DNA from 2 places in the Bacillus sp. TCT6 genome. Region 2 is predicted to be linked to the other one. Evidence: riboswitches for the same ligand, from Rfam matches in the RefSeq annotation. Region 2 holds a riboswitch; the other holds the start of a gene.
What was found. Region 2 has a riboswitch for FMN ahead of AC0ONG_RS06095 (ECF transporter S component). Riboswitches for the same ligand answer to the same signal wherever they lie in the genome.
Positions count from the first base shown of each region.

Region 1: it holds a riboswitch for FMN, as region 2 does, so the genes downstream of both, ribD (bifunctional diaminohydroxyphosphoribosylaminopyrimidine deaminase/5-amino-6-(5-phosphoribosylamino)uracil reductase RibD) here and AC0ONG_RS06095 (ECF transporter S component) in region 2, are expected to answer to the same signal.

Region 1 is NZ_JBVYHX010000001.1:3,794,151-3,799,657, forward strand. It holds gene AC0ONG_RS19250 (GNAT family N-acetyltransferase) at 1-413, opposite strand, end outside; gene AC0ONG_RS19255 (alpha/beta hydrolase) at 495-1,418, shown strand; gene AC0ONG_RS19260 (DUF2552 family protein) at 1,429-1,674, opposite strand; gene AC0ONG_RS19265 (CDGSH iron-sulfur domain-containing protein) at 1,814-2,020, shown strand; FMN riboswitch at 2,211-2,354, shown strand; gene ribD (bifunctional diaminohydroxyphosphoribosylaminopyrimidine deaminase/5-amino-6-(5-phosphoribosylamino)uracil reductase RibD) at 2,660-3,772, shown strand; gene ribE (riboflavin synthase) at 3,754-4,398, shown strand; gene ribBA (bifunctional 3,4-dihydroxy-2-butanone 4-phosphate synthase/GTP cyclohydrolase II) at 4,411-5,507, shown strand, end outside.
Region 2 is NZ_JBVYHX010000001.1:1,194,674-1,200,180, forward strand. It holds gene resE (sensor histidine kinase ResE) at 1-1,058, shown strand, start outside; gene AC0ONG_RS06080 (cob(I)yrinic acid a,c-diamide adenosyltransferase) at 1,195-1,776, shown strand; gene AC0ONG_RS06085 (peptidoglycan DD-metalloendopeptidase family protein) at 1,861-2,475, shown strand; gene AC0ONG_RS06090 (hypothetical protein) at 2,629-3,315, opposite strand; FMN riboswitch at 3,564-3,703, shown strand; gene AC0ONG_RS06095 (ECF transporter S component) at 3,866-4,444, shown strand; gene AC0ONG_RS06100 (ferredoxin) at 4,564-4,812, opposite strand; gene AC0ONG_RS06105 (YpbB family protein) at 5,112-5,507, shown strand, end outside.

The DNA.
Region 1 (5,507 bases), 2.6 Mb from region 2:
ATTTCTTTCTTTATTTTTCGTGCCTCCTCTACCGCATTCACATATAAATTAGTCATTACAAAATTACGTTTTTGGTAAAATCGTAACGCATTCATATTATCATTTGTTGTAATAAGACAAACCTGCCTGCACCGTTCTTCTTCTGCAACTTGCAATACACAATCCACAAGCTTCTTCCCTATTCCTTTTCTTTCTTCAATACTATCTAACGATATAATTTCACACATATTTCCAGTCACTTCATACGTTATAATTCCGATTATTCTGTCATTAGAAAACGCAACAAATCCTGGCAACTCTTCTAATTGATGCCCCTTACCACGTGAAACCATCAATGAACTTCCCCAGTTCTCACACATAAACATTCGAATTGTTTCTTTCATCGTTGGCGTAATTTTTTGTATATGCACCATTTCCTATTTCTCCCCTTTTATATCATTGTGATACAATATAAGTGTATCACATGTAACGGTATTTGGAGGATGAGGTAAAGTATGAAACGTTTTTTTGCAGCATTGTTTACTGTACTAGGTGCGATAACAGCCCTTGGGATTTTCTTTACAAATAAAGTGATGTATTTAAAGAAAAAAACAGAGGAAGAAGTACTCGAAAGAGAAACGAAAAAACATTTTCGTATAGAAGATTTTGATGCTCTTCATAAAGAAGAAATTCATATTCCTTCACAATTCGGATATGATCTTCACGGCTATTACATTCCTGCTGGTCATTCCAATAAGTTTATGATTTTTTGTCACGGCGTAACTGTAAATAAAATGAACTCTGTAAAATATGCAAGGTTATTTTTAAACAGAGGGTATAATGTCGTTATTTATGATCATCGTCGTCATGGTAAAACTGGCGGAAAAACAACAAGCTATGGATACTATGAAAAACATGATTTAAAATCTGTAGTTGACTGGCTAAAAAGTCGCTTTGGAACAAATATAACACTCGGTATTCATGGTGAATCTATGGGAGCTGCAACACTTCTTCAATACGCAGGACTTGTAGAAGATGGTGCTGATTTCTATATTGCAGATTGTCCTTTCTCTGATTTTCACGGACAATTACAGCACCGTTTAAAGGTTGAATTCCATTTACCAAAATGGCCTTTATTACCTTTAGCAAATGCTTTTTTAAAAGTGCGTGACGGTTATACGATTCGCGAAGTTTCACCAATTGATTGTATAAAAAATATTAACAATCCCGTCCTCTTTATTCATAGTAAAGATGATGATTATATTTTAGCTGATATGACGAAATCACTATATGAAGCAAAAGAAAACAATAAACAACTTTATATTGCAGAACGTGGTGCACACGCTTGCTCTTATAACGAAAATAAAGAAGAGTACGAAGCAGCCATCGATCAATTTTTAAACACATATGTGAAAGAAACAAAAAACAGGCTTGCATAAGCCTGTTTTTTTATTGCGCTAAAACGTCTGTAACTTGTTCCATATTTTCAGAAATCCATTGCATTGCATCATCTAACGTTGGGAATTCTGTCGTTTGAAATGTTACTTCATCTTGAAGTAACCAAACATCCTTTGCCTCTTGCCCTACACCTGCAATGGACCAATGTAACAAACTATATGGATGATTATCATTCAAAAATGATGCCCACGTGCGCTCATTTGCAATGTTTCGTAATGTATGTAATTGTTTATCCATCTCTCGTCACCTTACTCTAGTCAGTTATGAAAACTATTATAACACTCTCTTCTTTCTCAAACAAAGTGCTCTTTTTATATTGTCAAGCACTTCCCTTGATTATATGATGAAATTAAGCGTTTGGGAAGGAGGGATAACGTTGGCAAAAGTACAAATTAAAGTAAATGATAATGGCTCTTTTCGCGTTACAGGGGACGTGGAATTAGTCGACTCACAAGGGAATGTATTCCCAGCAAAACCGGCATTTTCTTTATGCCGTTGTGGTTTATCAAAAAATATGCCTTATTGCGACGCTTCGCATAAAGGTAAATTCGAGTCTGTTGTTAGAGCACCAGAGGCAGAATAATTTTACATGTGACATGCACATTTTTTTGTGCATGTTTTTTCTTTTTAGCAACTCCGTTATATCCCTTCTCCTTACAACACTTCTAATACTTTTATTTCCATTCCAGCCCACATATATTTTCACACAATTCTTCACATTCGAATATTTTTTACTAGCCTTTTATTTTTTTTGTGCTATAATTTGAGCAAACAGCATCCTTCGGGGTCGGGTGAAATTCCCAACCGGCGGTGATGAAGTGAAAACTTCTAAGTCCGTGACCCGTTTTCAACTCGAAAACGGTGGATCTAGTGAAACTCTAGGGCCGACAGTATAGTCTGGATGGGAGAAGGATATGTTTCTAGTTTTTTATATAGTGAATACACTTTTATTTCAGTATGCATATTTTTAAAGATTCATTTTGATTCTTTATATATGTTTAATTTTCTATACTTATTTTTTATACTGAAATAAAAAGAGACAACTAGCGTTTAAAAATTCGATATTTTGCTAGGTTTTTTCCTTATGCAGAAATATCAATTATCGTTAGGTTTCTTTCCTATGCTTTCGTATTCAAACTATATTTCTAGAAATCACGTCTCCCAAACCCCAAGGATATTAAATCCTTGGGGTTTTTTGATTTTTTTAGGAGAGGTGAAGAAAATGACAGATCAAGAATATATGAGGATTGCCCTGCAGTTAGCAGAAGGAACATCAGGACAAACAAGTCCAAATCCTATGGTTGGTGCTGTTGTTGTAAAAGATGGAAACATCGTTGGTATGGGGGCTCATTTACGAGCTGGTGAAGAACACGCAGAAGTTCATGCCCTTCAAATGGCTAGTCAGAACGCCAAAGACGCTACCGTTTATGTAACACTGGAACCGTGTAGCCACTTTGGAAAAACACCACCTTGTTGTGAATTGCTCATCGAAAAAGGAGTTAAGCGTGTGGTAATTGCTACTCTCGATTGTAATCCGCTCGTTTCTGGTAACGGAAAAAGAAGATTAGAGGAAGCTAGAATTGAAGTAACTACCGGTGTTCTTGAAGCAGAAGCAGTTTTATTAAATCGCTACTTTTTTCACTACATGAAAACGAAACGCCCTTTTGTAACAATCAAAACAGCGATGAGCTTAGATGGAAAAATAGCAACTGTAACTGGTGAAAGTAAGTGGATTACAGGTGAAGAAGCACGTGCTGATGTTCACCAATATCGCCATACACATGATGCAATTCTTGTTGGAGTGAATACAGTTATAGCTGATAATCCTCATTTAACAACAAGAATTCCAAATGGTGGGAAACATCCTATTCGCGTTGTTTTAGATACCCATTTACGAACGCCACCATCTTCTCATGTTATAACAGATGGTTTAGCACCGACATGGATTATTGTCGGTAAGGATGTAAAGAAAGAGAAGATATCTTCTTATAATTCTAAAAATATAGCTATATTCCAAATGGAAACGAAGCATATAGAAATCGAGGACCTTCTTTCCTTTCTTGGAGAGAAACAAATTCTTTCTCTATTCGTTGAAGGTGGCCAATCAATTCATGCAAGTTTCTTAAAAACAAACAATTTCAATGAAATTGTAACCTATATAAGCCCGAAATTAATTGGTGGAAAAGATGCTCCTACTTTATTTGGAGGAAATGGTTTTTCAAAATTACAAGATGCGCTTTCCTTGAAAATTCAAGAGATGAAACAAATTGGTGATGATATAAAAATCGTTGCGAATGCCCGAAACGAGGTGACGGAATGTTTACAGGAATTGTAGAAGAATTAGGAACGATAGCAAACATGCAACAAAGCGGAGAAGCGATGAAATTAACGATTCATGCAAAGAAAATTTTATCAGATGTTCACTTAGGTGATAGTATCGCAGTTAACGGTATTTGCTTAACTGTAACAAACTTTACAACTACTTCATTTACAGTTGATGCAATGCCTGAAACGATGCAGTCGACATCGCTTCGCATGCTTAAACCCCACTCTAAAGTAAATTTAGAGCGGGCAATGTCTGCAAATGGAAGATTCGGTGGACATTTCGTTTCAGGACACATTGATGGCATCGGAACGATTTTAACTAAAAAACAACATTACAATGCCGTCTATTATAAAATAGCAATTTCTGATGAATTGCTACACTATTGTTTGCATAAAGGGTCCATTGCTGTTGATGGAACGAGTTTAACGATATTTGATATAGACGAAGCTTCCATAACGATTTCACTCATCCCGCACACAGTAAGCGAATCTGTCATTGGAGAAAAAAATGCCGGAGATATCGTAAATATTGAGTGTGACATGATTGGTAAATATATCGAACGCTTTATTACTAAACCTGCAAAACGAGTAGGTTCAATGACCGAAAGTTTTTTACAAGAAAACGGATTTCTATAAGGGGGAAGCACAATGTTTCATCGTATTGAAGAAGCTCTAGAAGATTTAAAACAAGGTAAAGTCGTTATCGTATGTGATGATGAAAACCGAGAAAATGAAGGCGACTTTATTGCTTTAGCAGAGTACATTACACCGGAAACAATTAATTTTATGATTACACATGGTCGTGGTCTCGTTTGTGTACCGATTACGGAAGGATACGCAGAACGTCTACAATTAGAACCAATGGTATCTCATAATACAGATTCACATCATACTGCGTTTACAGTGAGCATTGACCATGTTTCTACAACAACAGGGATTAGCGCTCACGAACGTGCAACTACGATACAAGAATTGTTAAATCCCGCATCAAAAGGCACTGATTTCAATCGACCTGGACATATCTTTCCATTAATTGCGAAAGAAGGCGGTGTCCTGCGTCGTGCAGGTCATACAGAAGCTGCTGTTGATTTAGCAAAGCTATGCGGTGCCGAACCAGCTGGAGTTATTTGCGAGATTATAAATGAGGACGGCACGATGGCACGTGTACCTGATTTAATAGAATGCGCAAAACAATTTGATATAAAAATGATTACAATAGAAGATTTAATTGCTTACCGCCGCCATCATGAAACACTTGTGACGAGAGAGGTGGAAATTACATTACCTACAGATTTCGGTACTTTCCACGCAATTGGCTATTCTAACTCATTAGATACGAAAGAACATATCGCACTTGTAAAAGGTGATATTTCAATAGGTGAACCGGTACTTGTGCGTGTTCATTCTGAATGCTTAACAGGAGATGTATTCGGTTCACATCGCTGCGATTGCGGACCACAACTCCATGCAGCACTTGCTCAAATTGAGCGTGAAGGAAAAGGTGTTCTTCTTTATATGAGACAAGAAGGAAGAGGCATTGGGCTTCTTAATAAGCTTCGTGCTTATAAATTACAAGAAGAAGGATTTGATACTGTAGAAGCAAATGAAAAACTCGGCTTCCCTGCTGATCTTCGTGATTACGGTATCGGTGCACAAATATTAAAAGATTTAGGTTTACAAAGTTTACGATTATTAACGAATAACCCAAGAAAAATTGCTGGCTTACAAGGTTACGATTTAGAAGT
Region 2 (5,507 bases):
GGAAACAGTTGAAGTTTAATATGAATGCACTGCAGCAAGAAAAAGAACAGTTAGCTAGTATTTTAAGTAGTATGGCAGATGGGGTTATTACGTTAAATCAAGAAGGTGAAGTCGTTGTAATTAATCCGCCGGCCGAACATTTCTTACAAGTTTGGCAAGAAGAAAAAGAGATAGAGCTAAGTAAAAAACTACCTTCTGAACTTGTGGAACTATTCCATCTTGTTGTAGAAAGTGAACAACAACAAGTTGTTGAAATTAATTTACAAAAAGGGAACTATGTAGTTCTTATGACGCCGCTTTACAATCAAACGAAAATTCGTGGAGCTGTAGCGGTACTGCGAGATATGACGGAAGAACGCCGTCTTGAAAAGATGCGTCAAGACTTTATTGCGAATGTATCGCATGAACTTCGTACACCAATGGTAATGCTGCAAGGGTATAGTGAAGCGATTTTAGATGATATTGTGCAAACGAAAGAAGAAATTGATGAGTTTGTTCAAATCATTTATGATGAATCCGTTCGTTTAGGTAAACTTGTAAATGAATTATTAGATTTAGCACGCATGGAAAGTGGTAATGTAGAGTTACATATAGGTGAAGTTGATATTCATCCTTTCGTTGAAAAAATAGGTCGTAAATTCCAAGGGATTGCAAAGGATAAAGAGGTCGCGTTAACGGTTGATTTCAAAGATTCAATTGAACAATACCCATTTGATGCAGATCGTATGGAGCAAGTATTGACGAATTTAATTGATAACGCAATACGTCATACAAACGCAGGCGGACATGTAACGCTTGTAATTGATTCGAAAAATAATGGCCTCATTTTTGAAGTACAAGATTCGGGTGCAGGCATTCCAGAAGAGGATATTCCATTTTTATTTGATCGTTTCTATAAAGCTGATAAAGCAAGAACACGTGGGAAAAAGGGTGGAACAGGACTCGGGCTTGCGATTGCGAAAAATATTGTTCAAGGTCATGATGGTAAAATTTCTGTTTCAAGTGTTGTTGGAGAAGGAACTACATTCTCTGTATATTTACCGAATCGTATAATTTAGATATTTGTTTTTAAAGTTGATAATGAATAAAGTTCTGCTGTTTTTTATTTTTTTGTAAACTCAATTAAATAAAGAATGGTAGAACTTTTTTCTATGTTGCTCGAATAAAGAATAACAAGAGAGGTGCTGTGAAGAAATGAAATTATATACAAAAACAGGAGATAAAGGAACGACAAGTGTAATAGGCGGTAGGGTTGATAAAGATGATATCCGTGTGGAAGCGTATGGAACAATAGACGAGGCGAATTCTCATATCGGATATGCAATGACTAAGCTTCAAGGCAGGACTTATAGAGATATTTACAATGAGCTCGAAAATATTCAACATGAGCTATTTGATTGCGGAGGAGACTTGGCAATAGTGGAACAAAAAATTCCTTATAAGGTGACAATTGAGATGGTTGAAAGCTTAGAAAGAAAGATTGATTTGTATATAGAAGAAGCACCGCCGCTAGAGCGCTTTATTTTACCAGGTGGAAGCGAGTCGGCAGCTGCTATTCATATTGCACGTACAGTTGTAAGGCGAGCAGAACGATGTATCGTGTCCTTACAAAAAGAAGGAGAAATAAATGAAGTTGTTCTAAAGTATGTAAATAGATTATCTGACTATTTATTTGCAGTAGCTAGAGTAATAAATGCCCGATTACAAGTGAAAGATGTGGAGTATAACCGTAGTGCATTAGTTTTTCGTGATAAGAAAGAGAAGGAAGTGGAGTAATTCACTTTCTTTTTTTGTATACTTTTTTCTGTAATATACCAAAATAGAGAAGGTATGGTGGTAATTAGAAAACGGAGGATGTATATGAAAGTTTTAAAATGCGGAGTCATGTTATTGAGTATACTGTTTGTATCTCAATTACATGTTTATGCAGAAGAAAATCGATGGACATGGCCTGTTGAAGGTCAGATAAGTGATTATTTTGGGACAAGGCATGGAAAACACTATGGTATTGATGTAGCTGCACCGATTGGAACGCCTGTGGCAGCTATCCAAGATGGTAAGGTAACGAAGTCTTATTATTCAAGTAGTTATGGAAATGTTGTATTTATTAAACACGGAGAATATGAGGCTGTATATGCACATTTAAATAAGAGATATGTGGGTCAAGGAGATTATATTTCAAAAGGTGAAAAAATTGGAGAAGTAGGGAACACGGGAGAATCGCGAGGTGCACACTTACATCTAGAACTTCATCAAGGAAGATGGACGATGGCGAAAAAGAATGCGATGAACCCATTGCTTGTTTTAAGTGAACAAAGAAATGAAGTTGTTTCTTCATCATTATATGTCGTACAAAAAGGGGATACTTTAGTTAGTATTGCACGGAAATTTAGTATGACACTTAAGGAAATTAAAGAAAAAAATGGATTGCAGCAAGAGCTAATTTATCCTAATCAACAATTATATGTTAAGTAAAGGCAACGTCTCAAAAATTAAACTTTGAATATTCTTAAATAAGGTTCGATGTAAATGAAATTATATGGGCGCTTCTGCTAGAAGTATTGAGTGAATTAGAGTATTTATATCTAAAAGAAAACCGTCCCAAAATTTATTTTGGGACGGCTTCTTTTACCAAAAAATAAAGACACATATAAATCCAGAAATAGCTAAATAGCTATATAAGTAAAAAACTTTTGTTCTTGTTTTCTCTTTTGTTCGAAACAGTACGATAGTCGGTTCAATTAAACCGATTGTCAAACAAAGTAGGCCAAGAAGCATACAACCAATCGAAATAGAATACAGGGCGATTTGTGGTGCTTGAAATGGAATCATCCATTTTAATAAAAATGCAATAAGTGCAGTGTAACAAATGCTACCGATGTATTTATTCAGTGGTGTATTAGAACGAAAACCAGGAAGTTTTTTTAAGAAAGAGCGGGAAACAACTTCTGTTTGTAAAGATGTATGCTCTTCAATAATTCTTTGAGCTTCTTTTCCTTTTTGAAAAAGGGATAAGATCCAATTTCGCTCACCCTGAAAAATAAATTGAGAAGTTGTCAAATAGTGATCAATCTTCACTTTACTCCAACTTTTCCACGGATGACGCTCACACAATTTTAATTTACTTTCTGTTTTTTTATCATACTGATAAATACTGATGCCATCTTCATCGAAAGTAGCATAGTATGTCTCGTTTGAGAATGTGCCTAAATCAATTGGGCAGTAGAAAAGTAATTCTTTTTTTAAGTAAAAGTATTCTTTTCTTAAGTTTTTTTTCATTGCTTCTCGAATAGAATGTCTCTTTTCTTTTTTCATGACATTTCCTCCATAACTCAGAAAATGTTCTTATCTTAACAATTCAATATCTTATCACTTTTAATTATATATGACTAGGTAATTCAAAAGAGAAATGCCGAATGATAAAAAATATGGATTGTATTGTAAAATATCTCGCAATTTATTTATTGTTACGAAAAATAAATAACTAATTTTAAATAAGTTACAATTTTTTTGTTCACAATGTTATGAGGTTGTTGTATAATGAAGGGGAAAATAGAATATCGGTCTATCTTCGGGGCAGGGTGAAAATCCCGACCGGCGGTGATGAACTATTTATGATTTTGTTCTAAGCCCGCGAGCCGTTAAGGCAGGATTTGGTGTGATTCCAAAGCCGACAGTACAGTCTGGATGGGAGAAGATGGAGGTTCAAGCGTTCAAAAAAGATATGGATTTGAACGTCTGTTTGATGTGCCTTAAATTCTCCCTTTGTGTAAAACACAAAGGGTTTTTTCGTTCTATGAAAAAATAGGCATAGCAGAACCTTTCCACTTTCCATGAGAAGATCGATGGAAAAGGAGAGAGAAAGATGAAACAAAAAAACAGTGTGGTGCAGATGGTGAGTGTAGCGATGCTAAGTAGTATTGCATATTTACTAATGATGTTAGATTTCCCTTTCCCAGGGCTTCCGCCATTTTTGAAAATTGATTTTAGTGATGTACCAGCTCTAATTGCAGCAATTATCTTTGGACCAGTAGCTGGAGTGATTGTAGAGGCAATAAAGAACATTTTACATTACGGGATTCAAGGAAGTTTAACGGGAGTACCAGTTGGAGAAATTGCAAACTTTATTGCAGGATGTTTATTTATTGGACCAGCAGCTTTCTTATTTAGAAAGTATCGTACTGTGAAGAGTTTAACGACAGGGTTAATGCTAGGGACAATTACAATGGCACTTATTATGAGTGTATTAAACTACATCATCATATTCCCGGCGTACACTTGGTTTTTAAATTCACCAGCTATGTCTAGCGAAGCTATAAGAACAACGGTTGTAACGGCAATCTTACCATTTAATTTAATTAAAGGAATTGTTGTAACAATTGTATTTGTGGCATTATTCTCACGCCTGAAAGTATGGGTGTTTGCAAAAATGAAAAATGCATAATATATATAAACCATTAGTAGTGTGGAACTACTAATGGTTTTTTATTAAGGAAAATAAAATTTAGATACAAAAAATGCCCCTCATCAATATGAGGGGCATTTTTTGAAGTTAATAAAAGACTATTCAAATTTTAAAGCGTCTCCGTCGAATGATTCGTCAGCAACTTTAATTGAGTCAGTTGGACAGCCTTCGAATGCATCCATCATATCTTCAATTAATACATCTGGAATTTCAACGATACCTTGGTTATCGTCTAATGTTACAAATGCAATACCTTCATCATCATAGTCATAAATGTCTGGTGCAGCAGCGCCACAAGCACCACATGCAATACAAGTATCTTTATCAACGATTGTATATTTTGCCATCTTTTTTCCCTCCTGATAATATGTATGTGAAAAGCTTGCCATAAAAATTATAACCTTATTGTAAAACGGTTTGTAAAACTTTTCAACATAAAATTATAATGATAATGCTTATCAATTAGAGTGTCAACTTATTTTTGAATTATGTCATAAGATTTTCAAAATACGTAAATATGATTTCGTTTGATACAATAGAATATATACAAGTATATAGTTCTTATTATGATAAGTTTAATGAGCGACAGTAGATAGTGTAATTGTACTGAAAAGAATGAAGTTAAGATTGGAAGGTGGAAGCGGTCATGCAAATACAATATACTTTGTTGCATTGTTTAAAACAATTGAATGGTGAAAGAACCGTTTCATCTATTTATTATTTACTAAAGGGCAAACGTTCTTCGCAAACTTTACAAGATGGAAATATGTTTAGAATTTCTTTTTTGTTCGGAATATATAAATCATTAAATAGAAATGACTATGATGGTGAAGTTGTAAAGTTGTTGCAAGCAGATTTTATTCAAGAAATACATGAAAATACATATGTGTTAACACCTAAGGGTAAAACGCAGTTACATAAATGGGAGGAAGTTTATGCTTTTCCAGCGCATTTGCATGGTTTACATTATGGAGAATTAGGTGAAACATTTTGGAAAAGATTGTCATTGATTATTCAAACTATATCAAATTTACAACAGAAT